DNA from 3 places in the Yinghuangia sp. YIM S10712 genome. Region 1 is predicted to be linked to each of the others. Evidence: riboswitches for the same ligand, from Rfam matches in the RefSeq annotation. Region 1 holds a riboswitch; each other region holds the start of a gene.

The links. A riboswitch is a leader RNA that binds a small molecule or an ion and turns the genes downstream of it on or off. The one in region 1 is predicted to bind cobalamin.
Region 2: linked by a shared signal. The riboswitch ahead of ACRX5W_RS21095 (ribonucleoside-diphosphate reductase subunit alpha) and the one ahead of ACRX5W_RS06715 (energy-coupling factor ABC transporter permease) in region 1 are both predicted to bind cobalamin.
Region 3: linked by a shared signal. The riboswitch ahead of ACRX5W_RS26950 (cob(I)yrinic acid a,c-diamide adenosyltransferase) and the one ahead of ACRX5W_RS06715 (energy-coupling factor ABC transporter permease) in region 1 are both predicted to bind cobalamin.

What each region holds. Positions count from the first base shown of each region.
Region 1 covers NZ_JBPKBI010000002.1:278,869-289,037, reverse strand. Annotated here, with positions in the region: gene tig (trigger factor) at 1-971, opposite strand, end outside; tRNA gene ACRX5W_RS06745 (tRNA-Pro) at 1,075-1,150, opposite strand; tRNA gene ACRX5W_RS06740 (tRNA-Gly) at 1,294-1,364, shown strand; gene ACRX5W_RS06735 (MFS transporter) at 1,319-2,608, opposite strand; gene ACRX5W_RS06730 (energy-coupling factor ABC transporter ATP-binding protein) at 2,761-3,615, opposite strand; gene cbiQ (cobalt ECF transporter T component CbiQ) at 3,612-4,367, opposite strand; gene ACRX5W_RS06720 (energy-coupling factor ABC transporter substrate-binding protein) at 4,367-4,783, opposite strand; partial or broken gene ACRX5W_RS06715 (energy-coupling factor ABC transporter permease) at 4,942-5,616, opposite strand; cobalamin riboswitch at 5,645-5,824, opposite strand; gene ACRX5W_RS06710 (NAD-dependent epimerase/dehydratase family protein) at 5,921-6,835, shown strand; gene ACRX5W_RS06705 (hypothetical protein) at 7,162-7,284, shown strand; gene ACRX5W_RS06700 (PP2C family protein-serine/threonine phosphatase) at 7,322-8,380, opposite strand; gene ACRX5W_RS06695 (Fpg/Nei family DNA glycosylase) at 8,891-9,769, opposite strand; gene ACRX5W_RS06690 (ribose-5-phosphate isomerase) at 10,032-10,169, opposite strand, start outside.
Region 2 covers NZ_JBPKBI010000010.1:199,732-209,900, forward strand. Annotated here, with positions in the region: gene ACRX5W_RS21095 (ribonucleoside-diphosphate reductase subunit alpha) at 1-1,745, opposite strand, end outside; cobalamin riboswitch at 1,803-2,002, opposite strand; gene ACRX5W_RS21100 (SDR family NAD(P)-dependent oxidoreductase) at 2,460-3,341, shown strand; gene ACRX5W_RS21105 (SpoIIE family protein phosphatase) at 3,481-6,171, opposite strand; gene ACRX5W_RS21110 (IclR family transcriptional regulator) at 6,423-7,196, opposite strand; gene aceB (malate synthase A) at 7,456-9,060, shown strand; gene ACRX5W_RS21120 (mandelate racemase/muconate lactonizing enzyme family protein) at 9,113-10,169, shown strand, end outside.
Region 3 covers NZ_JBPKBI010000017.1:110,753-120,921, reverse strand. Annotated here, with positions in the region: gene ACRX5W_RS26955 (ABC transporter substrate-binding protein) at 1-837, opposite strand, end outside; gene ACRX5W_RS26950 (cob(I)yrinic acid a,c-diamide adenosyltransferase) at 939-1,529, opposite strand; cobalamin riboswitch at 1,592-1,722, opposite strand; gene ACRX5W_RS26945 (hypothetical protein) at 2,059-2,889, shown strand; gene ACRX5W_RS26940 (helix-turn-helix domain-containing protein) at 3,112-3,948, shown strand; gene ACRX5W_RS26935 (cupin domain-containing protein) at 4,036-4,509, shown strand; partial or broken gene ACRX5W_RS26930 (SGNH/GDSL hydrolase family protein) at 4,506-5,225, shown strand; gene ACRX5W_RS26925 (DUF397 domain-containing protein) at 5,349-5,540, opposite strand; gene ACRX5W_RS26920 (helix-turn-helix domain-containing protein) at 5,537-6,415, opposite strand; gene ACRX5W_RS26915 (ATP-binding protein) at 6,587-7,036, shown strand; gene ACRX5W_RS26910 (SgcJ/EcaC family oxidoreductase) at 7,246-7,617, shown strand; gene ACRX5W_RS26905 (peptidase inhibitor family I36 protein) at 7,912-8,301, opposite strand; gene ACRX5W_RS26900 (hypothetical protein) at 8,382-8,573, opposite strand; gene ACRX5W_RS26895 (GNAT family N-acetyltransferase) at 8,969-9,838, opposite strand; gene ACRX5W_RS26890 (DUF2975 domain-containing protein) at 10,155-10,169, shown strand, end outside.

The sequences.
Region 1 (10,169 bases):
ATCGCGAGCTGCTGGTCCATCTGCTGCTTGCGCTGATCGATCTCCTCCGCGACGACCTTCTCCGGCAGCGGGACCTCGACGAGCTCCAGCAGCCGGTCGAGGACCTTGTCGCGGCCGTCGTTGATCTGGTCGTGCGCCTTGGTGTGCTCCAGGCGGCCCTTGATGTCGGCCTTGAGCTCGTCGAGGGTGTCGAACTCGCTGGCGAGCTGCGCGAAGTCGTCGTCGAGCTCGGGCAGTTCCTTGACCTTGACGGAGGTGACGGTGACCTTGACGTCGGCCGTGCGGCCCTCGCCCTCGCCGCCGGTCAGCTCGCTGGTGAAGGTCTTGTCCTCGCCGGCTGACAGCCCCGTCACGGCCTCGTCCAGGCCGTCCAGCATGGTGCCGCTGCCGACGACGTACGAGAGACCCGTCGCGACGCCGTCCTCCAGGATCTCGCCGTCGACCTTGGCCTCCAGGTCGATCACCACGGTGTCGCCGGACTCGGCGGCGCGCTCGACGACCTTGAGCGAGCCGAAGCGGTCGCGCAGTTGTTCGAGCTGGCCGTCGATGTCCTCGTCGGTGACCGCGAGGTCGTCGACCGTCACCTCGATGCCGTCGTAGTCGGGGACCTCGATCGACGGCCGGGTGTCGACCTCCGCGACGAACTTCAGGTCGGCGCCGTTCGAGAGCTCGGCGACCTCGGTCACGTCGGTGACCTCGGGCTGGCCGAGCACGCGGAGCTCGTTCTCCTCGACGGCCTTGCCGTACGAAGACGACAGGATGTCGTCGAACGCCTCGACGAATACCGCCTCGCGGCCGAATCGCTGGTCGATGATGCGCGAGGGGACCTTGCCCTTGCGGAAGCCCGGCACCGTGATCGATTGGCTGATCTTCTTGTACGCCGCATCGAGGCTGGGCTTGAGCTCCTCGGAGGGAACCTCGACGGTGAGCCGAACCCGGGTCGGGTTCAGAGTCTCCACGGCGCTCTTCACGGTTGGGTCTCCTTGTTGCGGGCGGCGGTACTTGTCTTGCGTACTTCCGGCCAGGTCAGTGGGTTTGTGACGGTTTGCGCGGGGGCGCCGCCACCGGGACACATGGTCGGGGCGGGGAGACTCGAACTCCCGATCTCCTGCTCCCAAAGCAGGCGCGCTAGCCACTACGCTACGCCCCGTGGCGCTCGGAAGAGTCTAGAGGACACCGCGGTCCAGTCTGCACTGACCGTGATACGTCCCCGCGCGCCCGCCCGCGTGCGACTCTCGCCGATCCGGTACTCTATGCCAAGGCGCACGGCCATGACCGTGCGTTTCAGTGCACGCGGATGTAGCTCAATGGTAGAGCCTCAGTCTTCCAAACTGATTACGCGGGTTCGATTCCCGTCATCCGCTCTGTGTATATCGGCCCTGACCTGCGGTGACGCGGTGTCAGGGCCGATTTGTGCGTGCGGAGCGGACGGCGCCTGGAGGCGGCGGGCGCCCGCGAGGGCGGTGACGGCGGCCAGGGCCCCCGCGGCGACCGGGACGCCGTAGCCGGCCGCGGCACCGTGGGCGTCGACGACGGCGCCGCCGACCGAGGAGCCGGCCGCGACGCCCAGGGCCAGGCCGGTGAGGGTCCAGGACATGCCTTCGTTGAACTGCCGGGCCGGCACGAAGGTGCCGACCAGCGACATCGTGGTGACCATGGTCGGGGCCACGGACATGCCGGCGAGGAAGAGCGCGGCGGCCACCCACGCCAGATTGCCGACGAACAGCAGCGGCACAAGGCTCGCGGCCATTCCGGCCACGCCGATCAGGAAGCGGCGCGGCGCGCTTCCGCGCGGTTCGACCATGCCGAAGACGATGCCCGCGAGGCATGAGCCGGCCGCATAGACGGCGAGGGCGATGCTGGCCAGCGCCTTGTGGCCCTCGTCTTCGGCGTACGCGACGGTGACGACGTCGACCCCGCCGAAGACTGCGCCGGTGGCGGCGAAGGTGAGCATGAGCACCCGCAGGCCCGGGGAGCGGATCGCGGAGCCGTGCTTCTCGCCGGCGACCGCGCGGACCGGCGGTTCCGTGCGGCGCTGCGCGCAGAAGAGGATCGCCCCGATGGTCAGGAACGTCCCGGACAGCAGGGGGCCGGCCTCGGGGAAGACGGCGGTCGAGAGGCCGACGGACAGGATCGGGCCGGCGATGAAGCACACTTCGTCGGCGACCGATTCGAAGGAGTAGGCGGTGTGCAGCCGCTGCGGGTCGTCGGCGAATATGTGGGCCCATCGCGCACGGACCATCGAGCCGAAGGTGGGCATGCAGCCGATCGGCACGGCCGCCGCGAAGAGCGTCCAGTCGGGGGCTTCGAATCGGGCGCACAGCAGGAGGGCGGCGCCTCCGGTGACGGTGACGGCGGTCGCGGGAAGCGCGACGCGACTTTGGCCGTACCGGTCGACGAGCCGGGAGATCTGGGGGCCGAAGAACGCCCCGGAGATCATCATCACCGCCGTGACCGCTCCTGCGAGGCCGTACGAACCGCGTATCTGGGACAGCATCGTCACGACGCCGATGCCGGTCATCGAGAGCGGCATCCGGGACAGCAGGCCCGCGCCCGAGAAGGCAAGGCTGCCGGGAACCTCGAATATGCGGCGGTACGGCGACAGCACAAGCTCTCCACGATGGCACGCGGGTGGTCGGGGCGGCTCACTTCGTGACGCGCGGAGACGAAGGAGCCGCCCATCAGGGTACTCATGCGCTCGGGAGCTTTTACGGTTGTATGTCCGCAGATGACGTCCGATCTGCGGCGATTTCGAAGCCGTTATCGGCCCACGGACTTCACGGCGTAGCCCACGAGTTCCTCCGGCGTACGCGGGATCGGGGCCCCGCCGGCGAGCACCCCGTGCACCCGCAGCACGGCCGCCGCCGCGTGCGCCCATGTCGGACGCAGCCGCGCTGCTGTCAACAGCCCTGTGTCGCCGAGCAGTTCGTCGGCGGGCCCGGTGTGCAAACGCCCGTCGGCGAGCACCGCGGCGTCGTCGGCCCAGCGCAGTGCGAGGTCGACGTCGTGGGTGGCCATGACGACCGTGGTCCCCGCAGCCTGAAGGGCGGCGAGGGTGGCGAGAAGCGCCTCCTGCCCGGCCGGGTCGAGCCCGGCCGTCGGCTCGTCGAGCACGAGGACCGCGGGGCGCATCGCGACCGCACCGGCGATCGCCACGCGCTTGCGCTGGCCGAACGACAGCAGGTGCGTGGGCCGGTCGCGCAGCGCGGTGATCTCCAGAGCGTCGAGGGCTTCCGCGACGCGGGTGCGGACCTCGTCGTCGGACAGCCCGAGATTGAGCGGTCCGAAGGAGACGTCCTGGCCGACGGATGCGGAGAAGAGCTGGTCGTCGGGGTCCTGCACGACCAACTGCACTGTGCGGCGCAGCGCGGTCAGGCCCTTGCGGTCGTGGCGCACCGGGACGCCGTCCAGGGTGATCTGGCCGCCGACCGGCCGCAGACCGCCGGTGAGCAGGCGCAGCAGCGTCGTCTTGCCACTGCCGTTGGGGCCGAGCAGCGCCAGCGCGCGGCCCGGGACGACGGTGAGGGTGAGGTCGTCGATGACGGCGGGTCCGTCTTCGTAGCGGAAACCGACGTCTTCCAGGCGGAGGGTTGGCGGGCTGGTCGGCGGGTTCACGGCAGCTCCGGGGCAAGGGGGGTGATCACAAGAGCGGCGGTCACCACGGCGGCGACGAACGCGAGGGACAGGGTGACGAAGCGGCGGGAGACCGGGTCGCCGTCGACCAGGACGTGCAGGGTGCCGTCGTAACCGCGTCCGGCGAGGCCGTCTTGGAGGCGCCGTGCGCGGGCGAAGGCGTGCACGAAGACGGTCGCGCCGAGACCGGCGACCGCACGCCACTCGGCCCCTCGGGTGGCGTGCCCGAGGCGTCCGGCCTGGGCGTGGCGGATGCGCGCGGTCGTATCGAGCAGCAGGAACACCATGCGGTACATGACGGCCGCGACGTCGACCACCGCGGCCGGCACACCGCATCGGACCAGGCGCGGCAGTACGTCGGACAAAGGCGTGGTGAACGCGAACAGCAGGACGGCGAGCGAGGCCGCGACGGTCCGGGCCAGCAACTCGCCCGCACGGTAGGCCCCGTTCTCGGCGAATCCGACCCCGTGCGCTCCCCCGAGCGAGATCAGCAGCGTCGCCGCGCCGGTGACCGCGAACCCGAGGGGAGCACGCGCGGCACGCCACAGTCTGCGCGGTGGAACCCGGGCCCCGGCGAGCAGCACCGCGAGCGTCGCGGTGCCGACGACCACCGCGCCGGGCCACGGGGGCAGCGCGATGGCTGCCACCAGAAGCCCGAACGCGAGGACGGCTTTGTCCACGGGGTGGCGGCGGCGCCACCGGCTGGTGTGCGCCGCGACATCGATGGGGAGCATCAGGAGCGCGCGCCCGTTTCGGCCTGGTCCGCGTCGCCTTCCGCGGTGGTGTCGGCCGCCGGCGCCGGGCGCGCCCCGGGTGCCGCAGGGTCGGCCGTCCAGGTGCCGGAAGCGGTGCCCGCGGCGTACTTGCGGCGCGTGCGCACCACACCGAGGAAGTAGCCGACCACCCCGGCACCGATGGCCGCCTGGGCGGCGAACAGTCCCGACTCGATCTCGCCGGACGGGGGTTCGTAGATCGGGCTGAACCACGGCTCGTAGTCGGGGTCGTTCTCGGTGATCGCGGTTTCGGCCTGGGCGTCGGAGCCCGTGAAGGGCTCTTCCTCGTCGTCTCCGAGTCCGAGCACCAGCGGCAGGCAGGCGAGCAGGAGAACGGCCAGGACGAGCAGCAGATTGATCTTGGTCGCGCGCTTCACTTGGCCGTCTCCGTCGGGGTCGTCGTGGTCACGGCCGGGTCTTCGGCGTTGCCGCCGGGCTCGTCGACGCGCTCGTCGTCGGCCTTGCCGACGGAGTGGCCGGCAGGCTTGTCGGCAGGCTTGTCGGCGGTGTCGGCGGTGTCGGCGGGCTTGTCGGCGGACCGGTCGGTGGGCTTGTCGACTCCGAGCCGCACGAGTTCGGCGGCGCCGGACTGCCGCAGCAGCCGGATCACCAGGACGGTCAGCAGGCCCTCGCTGACCGCGAGGGGGATCTGCGTGACGGAGAAGATGCCGCTGAACTTGGCGAGCGCTCCGGCGAACCCGCTGTCGGGGTCGGGAAAGGCCAGCGCGAGCTGCACACTGGTGACGCAGTACGTGGACAGGTCGGCGACAAACGCGCCGGCGAAGACCGCGATGTCGAGGTTGTCCGGCAGCCACGAGCGGACGAGGCGGTACACCGCGTACCCCGCCCAGGGGCCGACGATCGCCATCGAGAACGCGTTGGCCCCGAGCGTCGTGAGCCCGCCGTGCGCGAGCAGGAGTGCCTGGAACAGCAGGGTGATCGTGCCGAGGACGGCCATCACCGGCGGCCGGAACAGGATCGCCCCCAGTCCGGTGCCGGTCGGGTGGCTGCAACTGCCGGTCACCGACGGGATCTTGAGCGCCGACAGGACGAACGAGAAAGCGCCGGACGCCCCGAGCAGCAGGGTGTTCTCGGGACGTTGGCGGACTTGCACGGTGAGCGCGCGGGCGCCGTGGACGACGAAGGGGGCGGAGACCGCGCCCCAGGCGGCAGCGTGCTGCCAGGGCAGGTAGCCCTCGGCTATATGCATGGCTAGGTTCCCTCTCCAGCACCTCGTGGACAGAACGTTCGCCGTGGCCGGTCTCCTGGCTTACGGGTCGAACGTTCCGTGCTCCGCCTTCCCAGACGCGTCGTGACGCGCCCAGTGGCAAGTGGAGAAGGAACTCCCCGATCACAGTGGCGAGGGCCGCACCGGTTCCACACCGGTTTCCCGAAGCACCACGGCGGATCGACATTAGAGGGCCGAACGGGTTCCGCGCACCCCGGGGTCCCGCTGGATTCGTCGCGGGTTCTCGGATATGACGAGTCGTCACCGTCCGAGGGAGGCGTCGAGGATGCTGTCCGGCGAGAAGATACTGGTCACCGGTCCGGCGGGGCAGATCGCATTTCCGCTCACCGAATACCTGGCCGGGGAGAACGAGGTGTGGGGAATCGCACGTTTCACCGACCCCGCCGCCCGGGCCGAAGTCGAAGCGCTGGGTGTGAAGACCCGGGCGATCGATTTGGGCGCGGGTGACTTTCGCGACCTGCCGCGGGATTTCACGTACGTCCTGCACCTGGCGACCTATCAGGCGCCGGGACTCGATTTCGACGAGGCGCTGCGCGTCAACGCGGAGGGCACGGGACTGCTGCTGCGGCATTGCCGCCGCGCCAAGGCCGCGTTGGTGATGTCGACGGCGTCGGTGCTGCGACCGCACGAGGATCCCCTGCACGTGTTCACCGAGACCTCGCCGCTGGGAGACGCGAACGTCGCGCACGCGCCCACCTATTCGGTGTCCAAGACGGCCGAGGAGGCCGTCGCGCGTTTCTGTGCGCGGGCGTTCGACCTGCCGGTCACGATCGCGCGCATGAACGCCTCGTACGGGGCCAACGGCGGGCTGCCGACACACCACTTGGCGGCGATCCTCGAAGGCCGCCCGGTGGTGACGCGCTGGGATCCGTGCATGTACAGCCCGATTCACCAGGACGACATCAACACGCAGACCGAAGCCCTGCTGGCCGCGGCGTCGACGCCGGCGACCGTGGTCAATTGGGGCGGTGACGAACCGGTGAGCGTGCAGGAGTGGTCGGCGTATTTCGGTGAGCTGACCGGTCGTGCGGCCGAGGTCCGTGTCGTCCCTCAGCCGGGGACGCTGCGCGGGCAGATCCTGGACACCGCCAGGCGGGCGTCGTTCACCGGGCCTTGCACGGTTCCGTGGCGCGAGGGGTTCCGGCGTACGGTCGAGGACCGGGGGGCGGGCAGTCAGTAATGGCCGCCCGCCGTCCGGGGGTGCGCGTGTTGCCGCGCTGACTTTGATTGCCGTGCAACCAGTTCGTGACTCCTCCCCTGGACGAATCCGGGGGCTTCTCCGCACGGTGGCTGAGCCACGTTGCAGAAGGACCAGCCCGGCCCTAGTGCGACCTTACAAGCGTTGTCCGCAGAGCAAACCCTGCGAACCAGGACTTCACCCGCACGCGTGAACCGACGGGTCAGGGGCCCGGCACCGCCGAGGAGATTCCGGAGGACTGCTCGACGACATCCGGCGTCTCGTCCCCGCTGACCGAGACACCGGACGCCGAGGGCGCGGCCGGGAATATGCAGTGGAACTTCGAGAAACTCCTGCTCGATGACAACGGCACGGTCGTCGGTCGGTTCCGGCCGACGGTCGACGCGCACGACCCGGCACTGGTCGCGGCGATCGAGGCGCAACTGGGCTGACGCCCTACGGGACGGGCAGTCGCCGGTCGGCGGCTGCCTACCCGGTGTTGCCGATGCGTCGCAGCAGGATCACCGCCCGGTCGTCGGCGACGTTGCCGCTCGCGGAGTCGACGATCCGGCGCGCGCCGTCCGCGAAGTCGTCGGCGACGAGTTTCTCCGCCTCCCCCAGCAGCCGGTCGATGCCGACGGAGATGTCCTGGCCGGGGACTTCGACCATGCCGTCGGTGAACAGCAGCAGCGCGTCACCGGGGCCGAGCACACCGCTGACGCCCTCGAACTCGGCGCCGGGGATGACACCGAGCAGCGGCCCTTCGGCCTCGCGTATCTCCCACCGGCCCGAGTTCGCGACCCAGTGCGCGCCGGGCGGGTGGCCCGCCGAGAGCAGTTCGTACGCTCCCGTCTCCAGGTCGACCGCGATGTGCACCGCGGTCGCGAAGCCTTCGGGCCAACCCTGGCGCAGCAGATAGTCGTTGGCGGCCGGCAGGAATCCGCGCGGCGGCAGCGAACCGATCAGCCCACCGAAGGCGCCGGAGAGCAGCAGGGCGCGCGTGCCGGCGTCCAGGCCCTTGCCGGAGACGTCCACGAGGGCGATCTCGAGCATGCGGCCCCCTCGGCGGCCCCGGGTCGCGACCACGAAGTCACCGGAGAACGCCTGGCCGCCGGCCGGGCGCAGGACGACGTGGGATTGCCACTGGGGCGGGAGTTGCGGCACCACACCGTGCGCCCGCAGCCGGTCGCGCAGGTCGAAGAGCATCGACTCGCCGCGGGTGGCCTGGAGTCCGAGACGTGTGCGGATGCGTGCGACGAACATCACGATGACCGCGACCACCGTGATGACGATGACCGCGCCCGGCGTGACGTCGACCGGCCAGCCGGTTCGGTCCTGGGCGAGGAGCACGCCGGCGGTCGCCGCGTAAAGCAGGAAGAGGCTCGGCATGCGGAGCAGAAGGCCGCCGACGACCACCGGGATCACCAGGGCCGTCACCGGGAACCACCCGGCGTCGGCGGCCGGCAGCAACGCGCAGGCGGTGACCAGGGAGAGCAGCACGACCAGCACGAATCGGTCGGAAGGCAGCAGAGTGTGGCGAGCCCACATGCGCAACTGTCCTGCCCGGCGGGCGAGTCGCCGAGACTGCGATCCTCTCGTCTCCGGCATTGAGCGACCCTACCGAGCCCGCCGCGCCGCGTCGACGTGAGCGAACAAAGGCTTTCGGCAATAAAGGGACTTAGCGCCGGAAAATCCGAAGGGATATCGACTTGTCTCCAGAACGTCAGGAGGCACGGCGGCTGCTCCGGTGCTCGGGGTGTTCGGTCGATGCGGGTCGGGGCGGGCCGGCGGCACTTGGAGTTTGTCCGGTGGACCTCTTCTGACCGGCCTGCGGGTGTGGTCGAGGCCATCGCAAAGTGCGGGCCCGCAAAGGTCCACCGGACAGGCGCTGGGCGCCGCTCGCATGCGACGCGGACCGGATTCGGCCACACCGGAACGACTTGGTCCGGCCGCTCCGGCCCGCACGCTCACGGTTTCACGGCCGACTCCAAGGGAAGAACGGCCGTTCACAGGAGGCTGGTTGTCGCGTGCGTGGCGCCTGCGGGTCCTGGCGCTGTGTCAGACGGTCGCAGGCGCCTGTTGGTTCGTCCGGTCGCCACCGGCGGTACGGCGATCGGCGGGGGGCTGGCACGTCGGGCACCAGAAGAGGTTGCGGCCGACCAGTTCCTGCGTGCGCACCTCGGACTCGCAGACGTGGCAGGGCATTCCGGTGCGTCGGTAGACGTACACCTCGCCGCCGTGGTCGTCCTGGCGCGGCGGCCGGCCCATGGCCTCGGGGGTGTGCTCGGGGCGCACGGTGTCGATGCGGTTCAGGCGTACGCCTTCGGCCATGAGCGCGACGAGATCCGCCCATATGGCGTCCCATGTCTCGCGCGTGACGTGGCGGCCCTCACAGTGCGGGTCGAGCCCCGCGCGGAACAGCGCCTCGGCGCGGTAGACATTGCCGACTCCGGCCAACACCTTCTGGTCCATGAGCAGTTCGGCAATCGACTTGCTGCTGCGCGAGATCGGGCGCCACGCGTCGTCGGGGTCGGCATCGGGACGCAGCGGGTCGGGCCCCAGGCGAGCGTGCAGGCGGTCCTTTTGTGCGCGGGTGATGAGCTCGCACGTATTGGGTCCGCGCAGGTCCGCCCAACTTTCCTCGCCGACCATCCGCAGCCGCACCACGCCGACCACCGGGCCGGGCCCCTCGCCCGCGGGGAAGTCCTCGAAACGGAAAATACCGGCGATGCCCAGGTGCACGTGGATCCAGCGCTCTCCCGGGAACTCCAGGAACAGGTGCTTGCCGTGCGCCTCCGCACCGACGAGTTCGGCCCCGTCGAGGAGCTTGGCGGCGTCGGCGAAACGCCCTTGCGGGCTCGACAGCGCGACCGGGCGGCCGGCGAAGCGCCGGGTGTGCTCCTCGGCGAGGCGGTGGATCGTGTGGCCCTCGGGCACGTATTCCCCCTTCGAGACAGGCGGTCGGCGGACACGCCGACGGATTCCCCCGGGTGTCCTGTCGGCCAAGGTAACGGACGCCTCCGACATCCCGAGGACCGCCCGGAGACGGGCGGCGGGCAGCCCTCCGGGGCCTTCCATGTGAAGGCTGACCTGCGGCTTGCCCTCGGAACTGCTCGGCCGAACGCCGACGGCCCGGTGGAGGTGCCACCGGGCCGTGTGCGGGGTCTGCGGTGCGGTCCGGCGTACCCGGACGGACGGATCAGGCCTCCGGCAGCGGGGGCAGCTCGCCGGTGGTCTCGTACGTGCTCATCTGGTCGATGCGCTTGATGTGGCGCGGCGCCTCGGAGAAGGGCGTGTCAAGGAAGATCTGCACGAACTTCGCCGCCTCGTCGGGAGT
Region 2 (10,169 bases), on a different contig from region 1:
CCCGGCCACAGGTCCGGCTGGAGCCGGCCCCGGGCGGCGTGCGTGGCCGCGAAGCCCGGATGCGGGCCGGCCTCGGCCGCCAGATCGCACGAAGTCTCCAACGCCGTCAGGTAGATCTCCTCCGCCAGGTCCGCGGACAGATCCCGTGCCCGCGCGGAGTCGAACGGCAGCCGCAGCGCGAAGAACACGTCCTGAAGGCCCATCACGCCCAGGCCCACCGGCCGCCACCGCGGGTTCGACCGCGCGGCCTGCTCGGTCGGGTAGTAGTTGATGTCCACCACCCGGTCGAGGAACGTCACCGCCGTGCGCACTGTCTCCCGCAACCGCTCGCGGTCGACGCCCGAACCGTCGTCGGCCAGGTGCGCGGCGAGGTTGACCGACCCCAGGTTGCACACCGCGGTCTCCTCGTCGGAGGTGACCTCCAGGATTTCGGTGCACAGGTTCGACAGGTGGACGACGTTGCCAGGCTCGGCGGCCTGGTTGCACGTGCGGTTCGCGGCGTCCTTGAACGCCATCCAGCCGTTCCCGGTCTGTGCGAGTGTGCGCATCATGCGCGCGTACAGGTCGCGCGCCGGAAGCTGTCGTACGAACCGGCCCGCCGCCTCGGCGTCGGTGTAGGCGCGGTCGAACTCCTCGCCCCACAGGTCCGGCAGTTCCGGGACCTCGTCGGGGTCGAACAGCGACCAGACCGCGTCCTCTTCGACCCGACGCATGAACAGGTCGGGGATCCAGTTCGCCAGGTTCAGATTGTGCGTGCGCCGCGCGTCTTCGCCGGTGTTGTCCCGCAGTTCGAGGAATTCCAGGATGTCCGGGTGCCACGTCTCCAGGTAGACGCAGGCCGCGCCCTTGCGCCGCCCGCCCTGGTTGACCGCCGCCACCGACGCGTCCAGCGTCCGCAGCCAGGGCACGATGCCGTTGGAGTGGCCGTTCGTGCCCCGGATCAGCGCGCCGCGCGAGCGTACCCGCGACCACGAGACGCCGATGCCGCCGGCGAACTTCGACAGGCGGGCGATGCGCCCGTACACCTCGTAAATCGAGTCCAGTTCGTCGCGCGGGGAGTCGAGCAGGTAGCACGACGACATCTGCGTGTGCCGCGTCCCGGAGTTGAACAGGGTCGGCGAGCTCGGCAGGTACGCCAGCGACGACATGAGCCGGTAGAAGCCGACCGCCTCCTCCACGGTCTGCGCGAGCCCGCACGCCACGCGCAGCAGGAAGTACTGCGGCGTCTCGGTCACCGCCCGGGTGCGCGGGTGCCGCAGCAGGTAGCGGTCGGCGACCGTCCGCAGTCCGAAGTACTCGAAACGGCGGTCCCCTTGGGGATCCACCGCCGCGTCGAGCACCTCGGCGTGCGCGGCCGTGAACGCCGCCGTCTCGTCTCCGATCAGGCCCTCGCGGTGCCCGGCCGCCACGGCGGACGAGAACGAGGCGATGCCTTGGGCGCGTACCTCGTCACCGATCCGCCGCGCCAGCAACCGCGCCGCGAGCTTGGAGTACGCGGGATCCTCGGCGATCAGATCCGCCGCCGTGTGCACCAGCAGCTCGGTGACCGCGTGATCGGTGGCACCGGGGGGCAGCCCGGCAGCCGTCCGCTCGGCCACGAGCCGGGTGTCGGCGTCCGGCAAGTCTTCGGCGATCAGGGCGAGTTCGGCGACGATCCGGTCCAATCGGGGATCGGCGCCGGCCTCGTGCACGTTGGCGTCGGAACGGAAACGGGCAGGCGTGTGCACGCCGTCCAGGACGGTCACAGGCTCTCTCCTCGCGAGCTCGTACTGCGGTGACCACCGCGCGCCGGACGGACGTGTCCGACACGCAGGCAGCCGGCAGGTCTTCGGACTCGCGGGCGCCGCACCTTGTCCCTACTGACCGTCGCTTCCCGGAACCGGACGGTTCCAGTGCTCATGACGGCGGTCGTTCCCGCTCACCGCTGCGGGGGCAGTCCCGGCTTCACACCGGGTTCCCTCTTCGAAGCCGCCGCCCCGGCCACGGATGGGCCCGAACAGACGGCTTCTCGACGGCCGTTCCCTCGGGAACGGCCGAACCAGCTACGCGAGTGAGCATACATGTTGGGGTGGCTCGCGTATTGCACCCCAAGTACTTGTGTCTCCACGGCCGACGCCGTGCCCGAGCCCTTCGCCTTCGCCGACGGCGGAGGGCCGCGGACGACTCCCGCCGGATGGCGCGAACGCAGCGCCCGTCGTGGCGAAGCGGCGCTGCCGCCCGGCCGCGACCATCCGCGTGCACAGCCTGTCGCGCGGCCGGGGCGGATCGCCCGGTGTTGCCGCCCCGGAGCGTCGTCGGGCGATGAGGTGCGGGTGAGGTGGGCGGGGCAGGGGACACTGCCCGGGAGAAATGGCGACTTGCGTGTATCATTTCGTCGCCGTGGAGGTGCCGACAGACGGCTCGAAGACAGGGAGCGTCACGGCGGACGGTGGCGCGATGGACAGCAAGGAGACACGGGCGTGGCAATCGAGGCGAACCGGCGCGTCGCAGTGGTCACCGGAGCCAGCTCGGGGATCGGCAGGGCGACCGCGCGGCAACTCGCGGAGCTGGGCTGGTGCGTGATCGGCGTGGGGCGCGACCCCCGGCGCTGCGCCGAGGCCGAGACGGAGATCGCGGCGGCAGCCCGCAACGGTGGCGAATTCACCATGCTGCGCGGTGACTTCACCTTGATGCGCGAAGTCGGGCGCGTCGCCGACGAGATCGCCGCGCGTACGGACCGCGTCGACGTCCTGATCAACAACGCCGGTGGCGTGCGCGACCGGAAGCTGGTCACCCCGGAAGGCACCGAAGCGACGTTCGCCGCGAACCACTTGGCGCCCTTCCTGCTGACCCGCGAGCTGCTGCCGCTCCTCCGGTCCGCCGCCGCGGGCCTGCCCCCCGGATCGGTGCGCGTGATCGCGGTGTCGTCCAGCGCCCACCGCATCAGCGACGGGCTGGACTGGGCGGATCTCCAGAGCCTCGGCGCCTTTCGCACGGCCGCCGCGTACGGCAGGGCGAAACTCGCCAACATCCTCTTCACTCGTGAACTCGCCCGTCGCGTCACTCCTGACGGGATCACCGCCCAGGCCATGCACCCCGGCGTCGTCGCCAGCAACTTCGCGGCGCACGGGGACGCCGCGATGCAGGCCCACATGGCCGCCGCCGACACCGTGTCGCCGGACGAACCCGCCGAAACGCTGATCTGGCTGGCCACCGACGACGAGCCGGGCCGCGGCGGCGGACGCTACTTCCACCGGAAGGCGGAGGAAATCCCTTCCGACGCCGCCCGCGACGACGATGCCGCCGCCCGGCTGTGGGCGGAAAGCGAGACCCTGTTGGCCCGACTCGCCGCACCCCGCTGACCCCGCTGACCCCGCCGCCCCCGACGACGATGCCGCCGCCGCCCGGCCGTGGGCGGGCAGCGAGACCCTGCTGGCCCGACTCGCCGCACCCCGCTGATCCGCCGCGCGCGTGCCGCCTCACCGCGCCGCGCCCTCGCGGTCAGAGGTCGTCCCACTGGTCGAGGAGCGCGTCCGCGTCCACCCCGCCGGCCCCCGCGGGGGGACCGTGGACGGCCTGCTCGGCCCAGATGATCTTGCCGCGAGGGGTGTAGCGGGTTCCCCAGCGATCGGAGTACCGGGCGACCAGCAGCAGGCCGCGTCCTCCCTCGTCGGTGGCGGTGGCACGCCGTAGGTGGGGTGAGGTGCTGCTCGCGTCGGAGACCTCGCAGATCAGGGTCTGGTCCCGCAGGAGCCGGACCCGGATCGGAGCGCTGCCGTAGCGGACGGCGTTGGTGACGAGCTCGCTGAGGATCAGTTCGGTGGCGAAGCCGACGTCCTCAAGCCCCCAGTCGCGCAACTGCCGTGTGCAGGCGGCCCGGACGGGCGCGACCGCGGCCGGGTCGGCGGGCACGTCCCAGGCGGCGACGTGATCGGCGGCGATCCGACGTGTGCGCGCGACCAGGAGCGCGACGTCGTCGGTGGGCTTGTCCGGGACGAGGGCGCGGATGACCTGCGCGCAGATCTCCTCGGGGGCGGCGCCTGATCCGGCCTGTTCCAACGCGCCGCGCAGGAGTCCGAGGCCGGTGTCGACGTCGCGGCTCCGGTCCTCGACCAGCCCGTCGGTGAACAGCACGAGCCGGGTATCCTCGGGCAGGTTCAATTCGGCGGTCTCGACCGGCACGCCGGCGCCGACGCCCAGGGGAGGGGTCACGGGGACGTCGGGTGCGGTGACGCGTCCGTCGGGGAGGATCAGCAGGGGGCCCGGATGTCCCGCCCGGGCCGCGGTGAGGGTTCCCGCGGTGGGGTCGTAGATCGCGTACAGGCAGGTCGCGCCGGTCATCCGGCCGGTGTCCTCCGAGTCGACGCCGTCCGCGTCGGCGATGTCCTGGTCGGTACGGGTGACCAAGTCGTCCAAGTGGCCGAGGAGTTCGTCGGGTGCGAGGTCGAGTGCCGAGAAGTTGCGCACGGCGGTGCGCAGCCGGCCCATGGTGGCGGCGGCGTGCAGGCCGTGGCCGACCACGTCGCCGACGACCAGGGCAACGCGGGCACCGGACAGGGGGATGACGTCGAACCAGTCGCCGCCGACGCCGGATTCGGCGGGCAGGTAGCGGGAGGCCACGTCAAGCGCCTCCTGCTCGGGCAGTCCGCGCGGCAGCAGGCTGCGCTGGAGCGTGACGGCCATGGCGTGTTCGCGCGTGTAGCGGCGGGCGTTGTCGACACTCACGGCGGCCCGGGCGCTGAGCTCTTCGGCGAACGCCGCGTCCTCCTCGTCGAACGCGTCCGCGGTGCGTCCCCGCCAGAAGCACGCGAGGCCGAGGACGACCCCGCGCGCCCGCAGCGGCACGGCGATCAAGGAGTGCAGGCCCTGCTCCAGGAGTCGCCCGACGTGCCCGGGAGCCTGCGCCCGCCAATCCGGGGCCGCGGCGAGATCGGACACCAGCGCGGCGTTGCCGCCGGACATGGCCTGAGTCACGGGGGACGAGGGGTCGACGGTGATCCGGTGGTCCACCGGATACAGCGCGTCCTGGTGCGCGCCCAGGGAAGCCAGGCGGCGCATGTGGGTAACCCGCGCAGGGGGTTCGTCCCCGCGCAGCACCTGGTCGAGCAGGTCGACGGTCACGTGGTCCGCGAACGCGGGTACAGCGGCTTCGGCGAGTTCCCGGGTGGTGCGCGCGACGTCGAGCGTCGTTCCGACGCGCACCCCCGCTTCGTACAACAGCCGCAACCGCCGGCGCGTGCTCTCCGCGCGCCCGGCCAGCTCTTCGAGTTCGGTGGAGTCCCGCAGGGTCACCACACTCCCCGCGGGACCGCCGGGCGGCCGGGTCAGCCGTTTGTTCACCGCAAGGAGACGCTCGCCGCTCGCGTGCACCTCGTCGGTCGCGGGCTGCTCCGACGCCAACAGCTCTGCCAGGCCCTCCCCGAGGCCCAGCTTGCCGACGGGCCGGCCCTCCGCGTTCGGCGGCAGGTCCAGCAGGCGCCGGGCCTCGTCGTTGGCCAGCACCAGCCTGCCGTCGCCCCCGACGATCAGCACCCCTTCCCGTACCGCGTGCAGCACCGCGTCGTGGTGCTCGTACATCCGTGTCATCTCGGCCGGCTCCAGACCGCGTGTCTGGCGCCGGAGCCGACGCGTCACCAATGTCGTACCGCCCCCGGCCAGCACCAGGGCCGCGGCGGCGCTCCCCAGCACCACCGGCAGTTGTCGATCGGCCGAATCCCGGGCCCGCTCCACCGTCACCGCGGCCGCCACCAGCCCCACCGGTCGGCCGCCGGGATCCCGCACGGGCACCGATGTGAGTACCGCCCGGCCTTCGGACGTGGGATAGGTGATCGTGGACGTGCTGCCCGTCCTGATGAACTCCTCGGCCCGGGGGTCGGGGGTCCCCGACGGCAAGGGCCGATCGCCCACGCTTGAGGAGTAGGCCGCTCCTCCGAGATCGACGACCACCATTTGGTCGACGCCCGAAGCCTCGCGTGCGGCTGTCAGACTCGGCTGGATCACGGGCCCCGGGTCCGGGCTGTCCAAGGCCTGTACGAAGCCGGGCGCCTTCGCGAAGGCCTCCGCCGCGGCCGTCGTGCGGTGCCGCGCATCGCGCAAGCCGTCACGGCGGGCCTGAAGCACCAGCGCCACCACCGCGACGACGACGAGCAGCACCACGATCGCCAGCTCCAGCAGGAGCACTTGGCCGGCCACGCTGCGGACATTGAACCGAGGAAACCGACGGCTCTTCGTGGCGTCCGGCGCGGCGGCCGGGCCCGATGGGTGCTCCGACCGGACCCGGCGTCCGGACACCCATGGCTGGTATGGGCCTTTGGTCCTGCTCATCACGTTTTTCTATCATTTGCAGCCCTGACGGGCCGCCCGGTGAGTCGTATGTGACCGCCTACGAGCTCGAAACCGACGACCTGGACGCGGTGCGGGCGGCACGGGTGGGCCGGGTCGGGTCACCCGTCCTCGGGGTCCGGGCCGGCGCGGAGGGCTTCGCCGAGGCGGGCGGCGATCTCCTTGGCGCCGGCGACGAGTTTCGCCTCGTCGGTGGAGCGCAGGCGGCCCTCGGGGCCGGAGACGGACATCGCGGTCGCGGTGGGCGCGCCGGGAACGGCGACGGCGATGCACCGGACCCCGAGCTCCTGCTCCTGATCGTCGATCGCGTAGCCCTGTTGCCGGATCGCGGCGAACTGGCGCAACAACTCGGCCGGGTCGGTGACCGTGAACGCGGTGTGCGCGGTCAGCGGGCCCGGGCCGAGCGCGCGGGCGGCCTGGTCGTCGGGCAGTTGTGCGAGCAGCACCTTGCCGACCGCCGTGCAGTGCGGCTGCACGCGGCGGCCGACCTCGGTGAACATGCGCATCGAGTGGCGGGACGGCACCTGCCCGACATACACGACCTCGCCCGACTCCAGCACCGCGAGGTTCGCCGTCTCGCCGGTCGACTCCATCAGCTCCGCGAGGTAGGGGCGAGCCCACGAGCCGAGCAGTCGGCCCGCGCTCTCGCCCAGCCGGATCAGGCGCGGGCCCAGGGCGTACCGCCGCGAAGAGTCCTGCCGCAGGTAGCCCGTGCGCACCAGGGTCCGCACGAGGCGGTGGATCGTCGGCATGGGCAGCCCCGAGCGGGACGCCAGGTCGCTCAGCCCCAGTACGCCGCCCGCGTCGGCGATGACTTCGAGTAGGTCGAAGGCGCGCTCCAGGGACTGCACCCCGCCGGTTGCCCGCTCGGCCATCAGGTCTCCTCCATGCCGTCGGCGCGGCCGAGCCGTCCGCGTGCCACTCGGCCTTGAAATTCCACAATCCAGAGACTATTTTCCACCATGCGAAAGTACTGCGACGCTGCGGACCTGCGCCGGGCCTGATCGTTCCATGGCATTCGTGCTTGGCGACCGGGCGCCCCCGGAGCCGTGTCGAGCAGCCGCCGCGGCGTGCGGTGCCCGAAGCCGCGCGCGGCACCCGCCTTGCGATGAATCGGCAGACGAGGAGACGAGCATGACTGCACCGGTTGTCACCGTGACCGGCGGCGCTGTGCCGCGCGGTGACGAGGTCCTGACCCCCGAGGCGCTGGACTTCGTCGCCGACCTGCACCGCCGCTTCGAGGGCCGACGCACCGAACTGCTCGCCAAGCGCAGGGAACGGCGTGCCGAGATCGCCCGCACCGGACGCCTGGACTTCCTTCCCGAGACGCGCGGGATCCGCGAGGCCGACTGGACCGTCGCCCCGGCCCCGGCCAAACTGCGCGACCGGCGTGTCGAGATCACCGGGCCCGCGGACCGCAAGATGACCATCAACGCCCTCAACTCCGGGGCGAAGGTGTGGCTCGCGGACTTCGAGGACGCCTCCGCGCCGACCTGGCACAACGTCGTCGCCCACCAGCTCAACCTGATCGACGCGTACGAGCGGCGCGTGGACTTCACCACCGACGACGGCAAGGCGTACACCCTGGGGCCCGACGACGAACTCGCCACCGTCGTCATGCGCCCGCGCGGATGGCACCTCGAAGAACGCCACGTGCTCGTCGACGGGACCCCGGTCGCCGGAGCGCTGTTCGACTTCGGCATGTACTTCTTCCACAACGCGGCCCGCCTGCTCGCGCGCGGCTCCGGCCCCTACTTCTACCTGCCCAAGCTCGAAAGCCACCTCGAAGCACGCCTGTGGAACGACGTGTTCGTCCACGCTCAGGAGGCGCTCGGCATCCCGCACGGCAGCATCCGCGCGACGGTGCTCATCGAGACCATCACCGCGGCGTTCGAGATGGACGAGATCCTGTACGAACTGCGCGACCACGCCTCGGGGCTCAACGCCGGGCGCTGGGACTACCTGTTCTCCATCGTGAAGAACTTCCGGGACGCGGGCGCCCGGTTCGTCCTGCCCGACCGCAACTCGGTCACCATGACCGCGCCGTTCATGCGCGCATACACCGAACTGCTCGTCAAAACCTGCCACCGGCGCGGCGCGTACGCGATCGGCGGCATGTCCGCGGTCATTCCCTCCCGCCGCGACCCCGCAGCCAACGCCGCCGCCCTGGCCAAGGTCCGCGACGACAAGGACCGCGAGGCGGGCGACGGCTTCGACGGCTCCTGGGTCGCGCACCCCGACCTGGTGCCGGTCTGCCGCGACGCGTTCGACGCCGTCCTCGGTGCCAAGGAGGCTCAACTCGACCGGCTGCGCGACGAAGTCGAGGTCACCGCGGACCAACTCCTCGACGTCGCCTCGGCCGACGGCCGCACCACCTCGGCGGGCCTGCACAACGCGGTCGCCGTCGGCCTGCGGTACCTGGAGGCGTGGCTGCGCGGGCAGGGGGCGGTGGGTGTGTTCGGTCTCATGGAGGACGTGGCGACGGCCGAGATCTCCCGTTCACAGGTCTGGCAGTGGCGGGCCAACGGCGTCGTGCTCGCGGACACGGGTGAGAAAGTCACCGCCGACCTGGTCCGCCGCCTGGTCGACGAGGAACTCGCCGGGCTGCACCAGGAGTTGGGCGACACAGCCTTCGAGGCGGGCCGCTGGACCGAGGCCCGCGACCTGTTCCTCGTCCTCGCACTCGCCGACGACTTCGCCGACTTCCTCACCCTCCCCGGCTACGCCCTGCTCGACTAGACCGACCAGCCGCACCCGGCCCTCGCGGGCCGGCGGCAACCTACGGAGGACCATGAAGATCGTCAGTGTCGAGAGCTTCCAACGGGACCACCACCTGGCCGTGGTGAGGGTGCGCACCGACGACGGCCTGGAGGGCATCGGCCAGACCTCCCCCTATCTCGCTCATCTGAGCGTCGAGATGCTGCACACGGTGGTGGCGCGGTGGTTCCTCGGCAAGGACCCCTGGGATCTGGAGGCTCTGGTCGACCGGTTCCTCCGCGAGCGCTACAAGCTGCTGGGCACCGTGTTGTTCCGAGCCCTCAGCGGCCTGGAGTCGGCCTTGTGGGACCTTCTGGGCAAGGCCACCGGGCAGCCGGTGTACCGGCTCCTCGGTGGGCAGGTCCGCCGCGGCATTCCCGTCTACGGCTCCAGCATGAGCAGGACGATCAGCCCGCAGGACGAAGCCGACCGCATGGTCAGGCTGGCGGACTCGCACGGGTTCCGGTGCTTCAAGATCCGCGTCGGCACACCCATGGGCCGCGACGCCGACGCGTGGCCGGGCCGGACCGAGGAACTGATCGAGAAGGTGCGTACGGCACTGGGCCCCGACATCGGGCTGCACGCCGACGCGAACGGCGGGTACTCCGTCGCCCGCGCGATCGCCGTGGGGCGACGGCTGGAGGACCACGGCTTCCTGCACTTCGAGGAGCCCTGTCCCTACCCGGAGATCGAGAACACCGCCCAAGTGGCGGCAGCGCTCGACATCGCGGTCGCCGGCGGCGAGCAGGACAACTCGCTCGAACAGTTCCAGCGCATCATCACCGGACGCAGCGTCGACATCATCCAGCCCGACATCGGCTACATCGGCGGCATCTCAAGGGCCCGGAAAGTGGCGTACATGGCCGAGGCCGCCGGCATTCCGTGCACACCCCACTGTAGTAACCGGTCCCTCCTCCAGATCTTCACGCTGCACCTCGCCGCGGCCATGCCGAGCATCTCCCAGTACCAGGAGTGGACCATCGAGGACAACGACTGGGCACGGGACCTCTACGGCCCGGTCCCCGAAGTGGTCGACGGACACGTGGAGTTGACCGAGGAGCCGGGCTGGGGTGTGCAGGTCTCCGACGGCT
Region 3 (10,169 bases), on a different contig from region 1:
GCCCGACGCGACCGACCATGTGCCCTGGGACAGTTGCCCCGGGAGAACCTTGACCGGCGGTGCGGACGTGGCCTTGGCGGCGACGGCCCGGTAGTCGCCGTCGATGCGGTCGAAGACGCCGGCGGCCTTGGCTTCGTCGCCGGTGAACGCGGCCATGTACTTGACCCATTCGGCGCGGCCGAGCGGGTCGTTCTCCAGCCATTCCGCGTTCGCGACCACCTTGATTCCGGCCGCGCGCAGTCCGGCGTACGCCCCTTCGTCGGTTCCACCGGTCATGAGGATGTCGGGGCGTTCGGTGACGACCTTCTCGGTGTTGATCTGACGTCCGGGCGCATACTCGACCACCTGCCCGGCGTCGATCCGGGCGCGCGCGTCGGCACCGGAGACGTTCTTCGCGTTCGCCACGCCGGTCAGCAGGCCGAGCCTACCCAGGTCGGTCAACAGCGGCAGGTGCGTGGTGGAGGCCGAGTACATGCTGGTGATCGGCACGGTGACGCGCGGCGCGTCCGCGAGGTCGCCGTCCAACTTCGGGTCGGGGGCGCCGCACTTGACCAGGACGTAGCGTTCCGGCTTTCCGCCTGACACGGGCTGTTTGACCGTGAGGATCTGGTAGCTCTTCTCGTACACGACGGTGAAGTTCTGTGCGTACTTCAGCGTCGATTTGACCGGGAAGTAGTCGGTGTTCGGATCGAAGTTCTCGATGCAGCCGTCACCGGCTGCTGCGGGCGCGGGGGCTTTCTGCTCGGCGTCGCCGCAGGCGGCGAGTCCGGCCGTCAGCGCGGCGGCGACGGTGAGCACGGCGGTACGGCGCCAAGGCGCGCGGGCGCGCGGAATCATGGTGCTCCAAGCGTGTGGCGATGATCGTCGTACCCGGGGCGCAGCGCACACGCGCCCTCCCCGGGCCGACCGGCGGCGGAACGAAGGAAACTGGCGGGCGGTCAGGCGCTTCGGCCGGGCTCCCACAGGACATCGCCGGGCCCGTCGCCCTGGTTGGCAGCGCGGGCGAGGACGAACAACAGGTCGGAAAGACGGTTGAGGTAACGCGCGGTCTCCGGGTTGACCGTCGGCGACCCGCCGGCCGCCGCGTCGGCGTCGAGCAGCGCCCACGCGGACCGTTCGGCCCGCCGCGCGACCGTACGCGCCTGGTGCAGCAGGGCGGCTCCGGGCGTGCCGCCCGGGAGCACGAACGACCGCAGCGCTTCCAGGCGTTCGTTCAACGTGTCGCAGTGCGCTTCCAGTCGCGCGGTGTCCGCAGCGCGGATGCGCAGCCGCGATTCCCCCTCCTTTACCGGGGTGCACAGGTCGGCGCCGACGTCGAACAGGTCGTGCTGGATCTCCGCCAGCACCGCACGGGTCCCCTCGTCCAGCCCGCCGAGGGCCAGGGCCACGCCGATCGCGGAGTTGGCCTCGTCGGTGTCGGCATATGCGGCCAGACGCGAATCGGTCTTGCGGACACGGGAGTTGTCACCGAGCGCGGTCGTCCCCGCGTCGCCGGTTCGGGTGTAAATACGGCTCAGAACCACAGACATGGCACAGCCACCTTGCCTCTCTCGGGGAAATCCGCCCCGGTGTGTCGAGGTGGCGACGACGTGAGTCTCCTGGCTGCCGGATCACCGCTCCTCCCGGCCTTCCGGCCCTCGAACAACGAGAGCCGTGGCCGACTGCGGGAGTCGCTCCCCGGTCACAGTGGCGGGACCGCACCGGAATTGCACCGGTTTCCTCGGGCCGCCGTCGCCTTGCTGCGCACACAATGACACGCCGCGTCGGCAGATCGCCACCCCGGTCGGGCGGATGTGGCCGGAGACACCGAGGTCCTATTGCACAGGAAACAGATCTTCTGCGCCGCTTTTCTTTGCTGTGTCCACGAAAGACCACTGATTGCTCATTCTGTCGGCCTGTCGCGTACCGGGGCGGGTGGATTGACGGGCCTGTTCGGCGTACTCCGCATGGCCGCCCCGGTGGGGCTCACTTTCGCTGGAGGGGTCGCCCGCCGCTTGACGCCACGCTCAGCGTCGACCGCCCAGGCGGGCTCCACCACCTCGAACGCAAGGATGTCCGATGAAAGCGAAAACACGACTGCGAAGCCTCGGCGCGGCTGCCGGCCTGGCTGTGTGCCTGAGCCTGGTCCCCACCACACAGGCACATGCGGCGATCCTCGTGCCCTGCGGGAACATCACCGCCCTTCGGGCGGCGATCAATGCGGCCAACGCCACAGGTGAGGACATCGCCCTCGCCCCGTTCTGCACCTACACATTGACGCAGGTCGACAGTACGCTCGGCGGCTCGGGACTGCCGGTGATCTCGGGCGACGTCACGATCGGCGGACTCAACACGACCATCGCACGCTCAAGCGCCGCGAACACGCCCTTCTTCCGGATCTTCCACGTCGACAACGGCGGTGCCCTCGCGCTCCGCGGGATCAACGTGCGCAACGGCCTGACCGGCGGCTACGGCGGCGGCATCGAGAACCACGGCACCCTCGACGTACGCGGCGGCGCCATCACGGGCAACACCGGGACAAACGCCGGTGGTGTGTACAACGCCGTGGACGGCGACGCGACGCTCAGCGCGACAACGGTCAGCGGAAACCGCGCATCCGTCTTCGACGGAGGCGGCATCCTCAACACCGGAACCCTGCGTCTGAACTCGACCACCGTCCAGGGGAACACCGCGGTCAAGCGCGGCGGCGGCCTCGGCGTCTTCGACGGCTCGGCCACGCTGATCGCCAGCAGGGTCACCGGAAACACTGCGAGCACCGCAGACGGCGGCCTCGGCGGCGGCATTTGGGAGGCCCCGGCGTCAACGGTGACGCTTCTCTTCTCCACGGTCACGAACAACGTCGGCGGCAACTGCCGCCCAGCGGGAAGCGTTCCCGGCTGCTCGGGCTGACGCCGGGCGCGTGGGTGCGTCCTGCGTGACCGCACGAACAGGTGTGGTGCAAGGCGCGCGGAGATCGGGGGCGGCGACCCCATTGTCGGGTCGCTGCCCCACCCACGGCCCCCGGCCCTGCCCGCCAACCGAAGCCGGCACCGTAGTGGTCGGCGGTTTGGGGTGTGGACAAGGTCCGGGGTGGTGATCTCGCCGGGTGCGCCGGTTCGTACCCTGGGGAGGGTGGAGGATCGCATGGCCATCGGGATCGGTGCACGTCCGGCGCCTGCCTTGCGGCAGTACGTCGAGTCGTACATCGGTTTCGACCTCCGCGGCCTCCCGGCGGGCGTGCACTGCGGCACTCCGGGCCGCACGCTCACCGCGGTGATCAGCCTGTCAGACCCGCTGCAAGTGGCGGACGGCGTCGACGACGGGTCACCGGTCACCCGGTTCAGCAGCGTGGCCGGCGGTCTGATGTGCCGGTCCGTCGGGATTCACCATGACGGACGCCAGCACGGTGTGCAGATATCGCTGACACCGTTCGGTGCTCGGGCCATCTACGGCATGCCCGCCGCCGTACTCTCCCACCGGCTTCTCTCGCTTGACGACCTCCTCGGGGCACTTGGCGCCGAGCTGGTCGAACGGCTCCGAACGGCGACGACATGGGCGGCGCGGTTCACCGCGCTGGACGAACTGCTCCTCCGAGCTGTCGTTCGCGGCGATGGCGGCGACCGTGTGCGCCGGGTGCGGCCCGAGGTGGCCGAAGCCTGGCGCCGCCTCGTCGCCGCGCGGGGCTGCGTCCCCGTTGGCACGGTCGCCGCGGACCTCGGCTGGAGCCGTCGGCACCTCACCGAGCGGTTTCGCGATGAACTCGGCCTGTCGCCGAAGAGCTTCGCCCGAGTCCTGCGCTTCGAGCACGCGCACGAACTGGCCACGGCGCGGGACCCGCTCCCATGGGCCGATGTGGCGACCGTCTCCGGCTACGCCGACCAGGCCCATCTCGCCCGGGACTGGCGCGAGTTCACGGGCCGATCGCCGACGGCCTGGCGTCGCGGCGAAGTCCTCCTCGGGAACGGATAGTCGCTCGCCCACCGACCGCCGGTCGCATCGGCTTCTGTTCCCATTTCTTCAAGACCGCCCGATCGCTGTCGTGTGACGCTCATTGGCATGAGACTCGTCAACCACGAACGCAACCCCATCGACCTGCGGACCACCCCCATTCACCTCGGGCTGGGATCGAGGGCGAAACCCATCGAGGGCTTCGCCTGGGACCCGGAGGTACTCCAGGCCTACAGCGCCGCGGTCGCGACCGACGGTGCCGAGGGCCGGATGGTGATGATCTTCGACGGCGACGGCCCCGGTGACCATTGGGAGAGCCACCCCGCCGGAGACGAACTGGTCGTTTGCCTCAGCGGGTCGGTGACGGTCACCCGCGACATCGACGGGGTGCCCGACCGCGTCGTGCTCGGGCCGGGCGAAGCCACCATCAACCCCGCCGGGGTATGGCACGTCGTCGACACGAAGGGGCCGACATCCATGCTGACCATCACCGCCGGCCTCGGCACCGACCACCGTCCTCGGACCGGCACCCGCCCGACCGAACCCGCCGCCACACCCGGCCCGCCGGAAGAGGCTCCGTGACAACACGCATCGCGTGCCTCGGCGACAGCCTCACCCGCGCGCAGTTCAGCGTCGATTACCTGGACCTGCTCGGACGACGCCACTCTCCCGACGAGGTGCGGGTTGCCCGCTTCGGCGTCAACGGCGACTTCGCCCACAACCTCTTGCAGCGCCTCGACGCCGTGGTCGCGAACCCGCCCGACGTGATCACCGTGTTGATCGGGACCAACGACGCCCGAGCGAGCCTGGCGAGTTACCCCGTCGAACAGGCCATGAAGCGCAAAAAGCTCCCCGAGCGCCCGTCAGCCGACTGGTTCCATCAGTGTCTGGAGGCCGTCGTCAAACGGCTCCGAGCGGAAACCGACGCGACGATCGGCCTGCTGTCTCTCCCGGTACTCGGCCAACAACTCGACGGAGCAGCGGCGCAGGCATCGCAGGCGTACAGCCGGATGATCGCCGAGGTCGCCGCCACCCACGAGGTGACCTACCTTCCGCTGCACGAACGCCAGACCGAGGAACTGCGCCATGCGGACCCGCCGCCGATTCCCTACCAGGAGGCGACCCCCGCCGCGAGCATCGGCGTACTCCTCCAACACTAGGTGCTGCGCCGCAGCCTCGACACGATCTCGCGGCGCCGAGGTCTCGTGCTCACGACCGACCACATCCACCAGAACAGCCGCGGCGCCGGCCTCATCGCCGAGGTCATCGACGCCGCTCTGCTGACCCGGTACGCGTAGCCGGTTCCGGCTCCACAGCCAGTCGGATGCCATCTCCCGCGCGGAGATGGCATCCGCCCCAAACGCCGGTGCCGACGGCGAACACGCCCGCGGGCTTTGCAGATCTCGACGAGTGTTTGCGGCTCAGCGTCCCGCCACGGACCGGACGAACGGCGCCCACTCGGCGCGACCGATCGCGAACGCCGGACGGGTCACGTCCTTGGAGTCCCGTACGTGGACGGCCTGTTCGGTGAACGCGACCTCCACGCAGTCGTCGCCCTGACTACCGCTATAGCTCGACTTGAACCACGCAAGTTCCGTCGTACCGCTGCTCATAGCACTCCTCGCAGTCGCTTCAGCAGGGCCCGGGATTCGTAGGGGCTCAGGGCCTGCGAGCGCAGTGTTTCATAGCGTTGGCAGAGCAGACTCATCTCTTTCGGGTCGGAAATCAGGCGTCCGTTTTGCTGCCCCTCGGAGTACCCGAGCCGCTGCCCAGCCGGGGTTTCCAAGATTCGCATCGGTCCATCCAGACACGCGTGCAGCCCCGCATCCAGCGGCACGATCTGCAGCGTCACGTTGCGCGGAGCAGTGCGCTCCAGGACATGGTCGAACAGCTCGCGCATCGCATCCGCGTCCCCGAACCGCCGCCGGAACACGTGCTCTTCGACGATGAAGCTGAACGGCACCTTCGGCCGCTCCCGCATCATCGCCTGGCGGTCCATCCGCGCGGCGAGCTGTTCCTCCAACTCCTCGTCGGTCCGCAACGGGATCGTGCCCTCGAACACCGCCCGCGCGTACGCCTCCGACTGCAACAAGCCCGGCACCAACCGGCATTCGTACGTGTACAGGCTCACCGCCCGACGCTCAAGCCACGCCCACCGCCGGAACCACGCCGCAAGGCCCGGCTCACCCCGCGTCAGATACCGCGCGGCCTTCCGCAAGGCGCCCGTGTTTCCGAGCGGCCCCTCCGCCCTCTCCACGAAAGCGTCGTCCGGCATCCGGCGTCCCAACTCGACGGATTCCACGGTGTGTTTGGAGAACTGCACGGCCTCACCCAGCTCCGCGCGGCTGAGCCCCGCATGCTCGCGCAGCGCCTGGACGACCGCACCGAACGTCCGCAAACTGTCGGACGGGTGGGGCTCTCGCTCCCAATCCCCCGCCGGGACCGCCCCTTCGCCGACGCCCTCGGCCGGCTCCCCATCGATGCCCATCGACCGCCCCTTCCTCCGGAACACACGACAACGGCCCCTCAAGCCGTCCGCGCCACCCCCAAGCGTGACCGAAAACCGACCGTACGGTCTACAGTCCGTGCCCGTACGCTGACTCCGCGTACGTGACCTCATGCTCGTCCTCGCCTCGCCCAACCGCCACTCTTGGGCGTCATGAAGCACGCAACGCCCCAAGTCGGCGTCCCCACCCGCACCTTCACCCAACTGCTTTCGTCCACGCGGCTCGGCGCCCGACGCGCACGGTTGCTCGCCGTCGCCGAACTACACGCCTGGGGCGTCCCCCACGACCTCATCGAACGAGCCGAACTCGTCATCGCCGAACTCGCCGCAAACGCCGCCCTGCACGGTCACGCCCCCGGCGACCTCTTCCGGCTCACTCTCGCCCACGACCCGTCGACCGGCCGTTTACGCATCGAAGTCACCGACACACAAGGGGACTTGTCTCCGCAACGCCCTCCGGCGGACGCCGAATTCAATTCCCTCAGCACCAGCGGACGCGGCCTGGCCCTCGTCACCGCCCTCGCCGACCACTGGGACTGCGTCCCCTGCCCGCCCCACGGCAAGACCGTCCGAGCGGTGCTCTCAACACAGGCCGCCTTCTGATCCGCCCCACCGGCACCGATGAGCTCTTGCGGCGCACAGGCGCGAGGCAACCGCACGGGGGCTCGCGGAGTCGGGCCGGGCGCGCCGCCGTTGCCGCCAGGGGTGGGCGGCGAGCCGGGGGGTGAGATGATCACGTCCGAAGGACAACTTTGGAGAGCGTACGAATGAGTCGACCGGCCGTACCCGAACGGACCGCTTCCGATGAGGACTTGCGAGCGATCGATGAGGTGTTCGCGGAAATCCAGGCGGGCGTGGGCGAGTTCGACGCCGAGAGAGTCGGCGCGCGGTTCACCTCGAACGCGTCGTTCACCACACCGGCCGGGCAGCGGTTCGACGGCTGGGCAGCCGTCAACGCCCACCATCGTCGCCAACTCGCAAGCCCAGTCGAGGGTTTCCGCACAAGTATCACCGTCGAACGCGTGACTTTCCCGGAGCCCGACACCGCAGTCGTGTTCGTGCGACAGAACGCGTCCACAACGGCGGGCGACTTCGCCAACGCAGGCACCTGGGTCCTGGTCAAGCGGGATGGCGGTTGGTGGGTGCACGCCGTCCACAACACCAACGTCGCGATCACCCGCTGACGCTCACACGGAGCTGCGCGCCGGGCGAGCGGGAAGCCGTCAGGGTACCCGGTCGACTGGGAACGACCGGCGAGTTCCCCTCGACAACCGAAACGACACCACCACGTTTGCATTCGAAGCGGAAGCTCATCGGCCGGAGCGTACGGGGAGAGCTAGACGAGCAGGCCGGGTTGCCCCGGGTGTGTGCGCCATTGACGGCGAAGCTGCGCAGGCAGGCTCGTCTGCGGTGGAGGAGAGGTCAAACCCCCGTCAGCGTCAGCGTTTTCGGACGCTGCGACCATCACTCAGGCTGCTTCAGCAGGTGAACCGGCCGTAATTGACCGAAGAGACTTGGTTGTTGAACGCGTCGTCCAGGTTTTCCCGGAGGCCAGCGCTGTAACCGGCGCCGCGTCCGGTGTAGTTCGGGCCCTGCCAAACGCACCAGACGATGGATGCGTTGTTGAACACGGAACTGGCACGATCGTCGAAGCCGGCCTCGGCGAGCACTTGGTCGTAGCGGGTGCCGGTGGCGAGGTACATGTCCCCTTGGCCGTCCCAGCCGTCGAAGAGGCAGAAACGCCCTTGTGGGCAACGGTCATAGCCGGTCGCCGTCGGGAGCGCGCCGGCGGGGGCAACCGAGAGAGCGGCGCAGGCCGCCAGGCATGCGACGGCGGCGATCAGGCTGCGGATGGACAGGAAGCGCACGTCCGGCTCCTCAAGGTCAAGGTCGCGGAAGAAACTGCTGTGCAGCGGGTGTCGGCAACTGGCGTGGGGACGGCCCAGGTTCAGCCGGCGAGTTCCTCCGACTCCACTTCGTCCGGCTCGTTTTCGTCGGGCTCTTCACCGGACGCCCCGATCACGGAGACCGCGGTCGTGCCGTGGGGTGTGACGCCAACTGCGGCGCCGACGCCGGCGAGCGTGATGAGGCCGATCGCCACGGCGACTGTCGCAAGCACGGAAGCACGGACGAACCTCATGGGGAACTCCTCCGTGAGAGACGCCGTTCACAGCGTCGGACGGGCGCGAGGCGAAGCATCAGGGGCAGAGACAGCGCTGATCCCAAACCGCAATTGACGGGCTGGTTGGGGGTAGTCATATCGGCCCGTTGGCCTTCGCGTCCATCTCAGGATCGGAAATTCCACCGACCGAGGTACGTGGGGTTGCGAGGGCCGCGAGCGTCAACGTCGGCCCGAGGGTCAGACGAGCCCACGCTGCCCCGTCGCAGGCAATCGTGCCCGTTGCGCTCGTGCAACGTCGATGACAGTGCCCTTTGCGCAGTCCGACAGACGGTTCTCGGTTGGCTTTTCCGATGCGCACACATTGCGTGGTGCTGCTGCGTACCGCCGATCCTCGTCCGCGCACGGTCACGAACTTACGGCGTCCCGACGTAGGTGTGCGTGCGAGCGTAGGGGGCGAAGCCCATGGACGAGTAGAGCTGTTTGGGGACGGGGTAAGCGGCGTCTCCACGGCAATAGACGGTGACGCGACGGCCGCCGGCTTCGGCGAAGGCGTGCATTACGGCCGTGCAGACAGTGCGTGCCAGGCCCAGGCGTCGATGATCCGGATGCGTGCCCACCGGCTCGAACTCGCCGATGCTGTTGGCTTCGTCGTACCAGCCCTGACAATAGGCGACGGCTTCCCCCTCGGGTGAGACCGCGATGAGGTCGAACTCGGGGCGGTAAGGCCATGTCTTCCTCATGCGGACATGGCGTTCGGTCGTGCCCCTTGTCGAGTCGAATGCCGCTCGGTGCACCGCAGCGCGTCCGGCGATGTCGGCCTGGTCCCGCTGCGCGCGGATCACGTAGCCGTCAGGCAGAGAGGGCACGTCCGGCAGGCGCGTGAGAGGCCTGCCCATCAGGGTGAGGAAGGGCCCATCGACGGCGCGGGTGTAGCCGCGGCGCTCCAATGCGCCAGCCAGGTGCCCCTCCGTCTCTGCGATTTCGACCCGAAGAGCACCGGGGGCCGCCTGCTCGGCCCAGTCGAGTACGTCGTCGGCGATTCCGTGGCGGCCCGGATCAACCTGCAACATGAGGGTGTCGGGCAGTTCGAGCCAGCCCCAGGCCTGGACTCGACCCCTGTGCGTCCACGTCGCCGTCAGGTGTTCCTCCCTCTGGTCGAGCGCCCGGCACGCGTTCCAGGCAAGGTCCCCGATGTGGTGGTAGCCGGTCAGCGGGAAGATCCGGGTGGCCAGGTCCTGCATGGCGCGCAGCGCCGTCGGTCCGACGTGGTCATGGCGTTCCATGCGGGCCATGCTGCCGAATCACCCCTCGACAGGCCATGGAGTAAAGCCGGCACAGGGGACGGAAGGTGTGACCGCGCGGGCGGCAACGCGGAGTTTCGTTGCGAGGCGACGAGACGACGAAGCGCCGAGTCGGCGCACCGAGTCGCCTATCGCCGGCTGTCCGGGCACGAGGCGTTCCGCCGAAGACCTTCGGTTCGCCGCTCTCTCAGCGGGGACTGTGCGGAGTCCGGTCGCGGTCGTGTCGTTGCTCGTTCAGCACTTGCCGTGCCTATCGATTATCGATAGATTCCAATCGGGTTTCGATCGAGGGAGGATGATGGGACAGTTGACA